DNA from 2 places in the Agromyces rhizosphaerae genome. Region 2 is predicted to be linked to the other one. Evidence: predicted binding sites of a transcription regulator. Region 2 holds the regulator's gene; the other holds the start of a gene.

Region 1 (2,196 bases), 1.1 Mb from region 2:
CGTCCACCCCGCGCTTCTTGATCTCGAGCACGCCGACCTCGCGATCGCGGAGTGCGCGCCGGAGGTCCTGCTCGTCGGGCGGGAGCTGATCGAGCACGCGGAAGCCGGTAGCGAACGGGGTCGCGGCGGGCTCGTCTGCGGTGAGGTACGCGATGCCGTCGCCGACCATCCGCGCGCCGAGCGTGCGGGCGAGGTCGCCGATGAGCCGGGAGCGGATCACGGCGGGGTCGGGCTCGAAGACGTACTCGCCGAGCGGACCCGTCTCCACGTCGGGGCTGTCGGCCGCGGCGACCATCTCGTGCGCGCCGTCGTCGCGCAGCACCAGGGCGGCGCGCCGCACGCCGTCGCGCGCGAGCACGCCGGTCCAGAGCACGAGCTCCACCAGGTCGCCGTCGACCGAGACCCACTGGGCCTCGGCGTCGCCGGGGATCACGTCGCGATCGGTCCCCGGCCCGAGCTTGACGCCCACCGGCATCCGCTCGGCGATCGAGAACACCGTCTCCAGGCTCGGGGAGTAGTCCGCGGCCCGCAGCCGCGTCGTCGTGCCCTGCTCGGTGCGACGGCGGGCGGGATCGAGCCAGGCGGCGTCGACATCGTCGAGGGGCACGGATGCCGCGTCCGCGTGCACGACCTCCGCCTGCGCGAACGGGGTGAGGTTGAAGGCCGCGATCGCGGCGGTCACCTCGTCGGCCTCGACCGCGGTGACCTGCAGGTCGATCGCCGCCATCGCGAGCGCGTCGCCGCCGATGCCGCAGCCGAGGTCGGCGACCCGGCGCAGGCCCGCCGCGTCGAACCGGCCGGCGTGCAGCGCCGCCACCCGCAGCCGGGTGGCCTGCTCGAGCCCGGCCTCGGTGAACAGCATCCGCTCCGCGAAGGGACCGAACTTCGCCTCGGCCTTCGCGCGCAGCCGCGACTGGGTGAGCGCGGCCGCGACCACGCCCGGGGAGTGGCCCTCCCTGCGGAGCGCGGCGACGGTCTGGACGACCTGGTCGCGACCCGTCCAGCGGGGGAGCGAATCGAGGAGCCGGAGGCCCTCCGGGCTCAGCAGCTCGACCAGCTCGGCGCGATCCATCCCGCCACGCTAGCACCGGCGGAGCCGGCGTCCGGAGGCCGCTCCGGGGCATCCGCCACCCTGCTGGCACTCACGTTGCACGAGTGCCAACAGACCCCTAGACTCGACGTAGCACTCTCAGTCTGCGAGTGCTAAACAGTCTTCGTTTCTTCAAGAAAGAGGTCAACCGTGTCGGTCTCCATCAAGCCGCTCGAGGATCGCATCGTCATCCAGCAGGTCGAAGCGGAGCAGACCACCGCTTCGGGTCTCGTCATCCCGGACACCGCGAAGGAGAAGCCCCAGGAGGGCGAGGTCGTCGCGGTCGGCCCGGGCCGCATCGACGACAACGGCAACCGCGTCCCGCTCGACGTCGCAGTCGGCGACAAGGTGATCTACTCGAAGTACGGCGGAACCGAGGTCAAGTTCGGCGGCCAGGACTACCTGGTGCTCTCGGCCCGCGACGTGCTCGCGGTGGTCGTGCGCTAGTCGCATCCGCACCTCACGAACGGCCCGCTCGCCTCGCGCGAGCGGGCCGTTCGTCATCTCCGGGGCGTGGAGCGCGGTCGTGCCGGGTGCGGCGTAGCATCGAGCGGTGACCGACTCTCCACGGCGCGCGTCGCGCGCGACGGTCGACGCCCCCGCCGGCTCGCGCCGGGCGGGCTTCGCCTACGCGTTCACGGCATACGGGCTGTGGGGCGTCCTCCCCCTGTACTTCCTCGCGCTCGCGCCCACCGGACCGTTCGAGATCGTGGCCTGGCGCGTGCTCCTCTCGCTCGGGTTCTGCGCGATCCTGCTCACGGTCGGGCGGGCGTGGCGAGCGCTCGGCGTGCTCGTGCGCGACCGCCGGGTGATGTTCGTCATGGCCGCCGCCGGCGCCCTCATCTACGTGAACTGGCAGACCTACGTCTACGCCACGGCGACCGGCCGGGTGGTCGAGACCTCGCTCGGCTACTTCATCAACCCGATCGTCACGGTGTTCCTCGGCGTGCTCGTGCTGGGGGAGCGGCTCCGCGTGCTCCAGTGGGTCGCCGTGGGGATCTCGTTCGTCGCGGTCGTGGTGCTCACGGTCGCACACGGCGGCCCGCCGTGGATCGCGCTCGTGCTCGCCTTCTCGTTCGGCCTCTACGGCCTCATCAAGAAGCGCG
Region 2 (2,196 bases):
GTGGTGAGGATCCAGAGGGCGATGGATGCGCCGACCATCGTGATCTGGAAGTTCAGCGCCTCCTTGGCCTCGGTGTTCGTGAACGCGCCGCGGTCCTTGAAGATCAGCCAGATGATCAGCGAGGGCAGGAAGCCGAGGATGCCGCCGAGGTGTGCGAACGACGCCCACTGGGTGTCCTCGGACTGGGAGAGGGGCGCGGGCTGCGACGGCTCGGCGCTCGGGTCGGCGGGCTGCTGCTGGTCGGTCATGCGGAGGTGCCTTTCGGTTCGGGAGTGGCTCGAGCAGGGATACGTCGGCAGCACGGCCTCGGGCCGGTGGGGGATGCCTCAGATCACGCTAGCGGCGCCCGGTACCGCGCGGCAATGCCCTCCACAGGGCGTCCCGGGGTAGTATTGGCACTCGACTTGACGGAGTGCTAAGGCGAGTGGATCGGGAGGACGCGCGGATGGTCTCGGATCGCAGCCTCGCCGTGCTGCGGGCGATCGTGCAGGACTACGTGTCCAGTCGTGAGCCGGTCGGTTCCAAGTCCATCGTCGAGCGGCACTCGTTCGGCGTGTCGGCCGCGACGATCCGCAACGACATGGCGCTGCTCGAGGAGGAGGAGCTGATCGCGGCCCCGCACACCTCCTCGGGCCGCATCCCCACCGACAAGGGGTACCGCCTGTTCGTCGACCGGCTCGGCGAGTTCCGACCGCTGAACCAGGCCCAGCGCCACGCCATCGAGACGTTCCTCGGCGAGGCGGGCGACCTCGACGAGCTGCTCGCGCGCACGGTGCGCCTGCTCGCGCAGCTCACCAACCAGCTCGCCGTCGTGCAGTACCCGTCGTTCGGCGGCGCGAAGGTGCGGCACGTGGAGCTCGTGCCGTTGGGCGGCACCCGGGTGCTCTGCGTGCTCATCACCGACGCCGGCCACGTGGAGCAGCGCGTGGTCGACGCCGAGCAGGAGATCGAGGAGACGGACCTCGCCGATGCGCGCGCCCGGCTCAACGTCGCCGTCGGCGGCATGCCGCTGGGCGAGGCGGCCGACCGTCTGGCCGGCATCGACGACCCGGGCGATCCCGCGCTCGCACGCCTCGTGCGCACGGTCGCCGGCACCTTCGCCGAGCAGGCGCGGGCGCAGCGCCACGACCGGCTCGTGGTGGCGGGCGCGGCGAACCTCGTGCGCACCGAGCAGGACTTCGCGGGCAGCATCCTCGACGTCATCGAGGCGATCGAGGAGCAGGTCGTGCTGCTGAAGCTCTTCGGCGAGATGGCCGGCGACCCGCACGGGGTCGCGGTGTCGATCGGGCGCGAGAACGCCCCGTTCGGGCTCGGCGAGACCTCCGTGGTCGCGAGCGACTTCACCGCGCCGGGCCGCGAGATCTCCCGGCTCGGCGTGCTCGGCCCCACCCGCATGGACTACTCGAGCAACATGGCGGCGGTCCGCGCCGTCGCGCGGTACGTGACGCGCATGCTCGGGAACGACTGAACGGCACCGGCCAGCCCGGCTGCCGCGACCGACGAAAGGAGCCACCCTCGGTGGCAGATCACTACGAAGTCCTGGGCGTCTCGCGCGACGCGAGCCGCGAGGAGATCAAGAAGGCCTACCGGCGACTCGCCCGCGAGCTGCACCCGGACGTGAACCCCGGTGCCGACGCGTCGGAGCGGTTCAAGGAGGTCACGCACGCCTACGACGTGCTGAGCGACCCCAAGCAGCGCCAGCAGTACGACATGGGCGGACAGCAGGGCTTCGGCGGACAGCAGGGCTTCGGCGGCTTCGGCGACATCTTCGAGACGTTCTTCGGCGGCGGCGGGCAGACCCGCGGGCCGCGGTCACGCCGCGAGCGCGGACAGGACGCGCTGCTGCGCGTGGAGGTCGACCTCGACGAGGTCGTGTTCGGCACCCACCGCGACATCGAGGTCGACACGGCCGTGGTGTGCGACACGTGCAGGGGCAGTTGCTGCCAGCCCGGCACCGCCCCCGTGACCTGCGACATCTGCCACGGCACGGGCAGCGTGCAGCGCTCGGTGCGTTCGCTGCTCGGCAACGTCATGACCTCGAGCCCGTGCGGCACGTGCCGCGGCTACGGCACCGTGATCGCGACGCCGTGCACCACCTGCCAGGGCCAGGGCCGCGTGCGCGCCCGCCGCACGGTGGCCGTCGACATCCCCGCCGGTGTCGAGACCGGGCTGCGCCTGCAGATGCCGGGCAGCGGC

What was found. Region 2 encodes HrcA, which represses chaperone genes, less so after heat shock. Its sites were predicted from a motif close to TTNGCACTCGNNNNNNNCGAGTGCNAA; they were not measured.
Region 1: groES (co-chaperone GroES) is a predicted target of HrcA. The motif match lies at 1,136-1,162, and genes of this name have one in related genera.

What each region holds. Positions count from the first base shown of each region.
Region 1 covers NZ_BSDP01000001.1:2,380,367-2,382,562, forward strand. Annotated here, with positions in the region: gene QMG39_RS11235 (class I SAM-dependent methyltransferase) at 1-1,072, opposite strand, end outside; gene groES (co-chaperone GroES) at 1,241-1,537, shown strand; gene rarD (EamA family transporter RarD) at 1,644-2,196, shown strand, end outside.
Region 2 covers NZ_BSDP01000001.1:3,484,102-3,486,297, reverse strand. Annotated here, with positions in the region: gene QMG39_RS16505 (DUF4870 domain-containing protein) at 1-248, opposite strand, end outside; gene hrcA (heat-inducible transcriptional repressor HrcA) at 446-1,468, shown strand; gene dnaJ (molecular chaperone DnaJ) at 1,519-2,196, shown strand, end outside.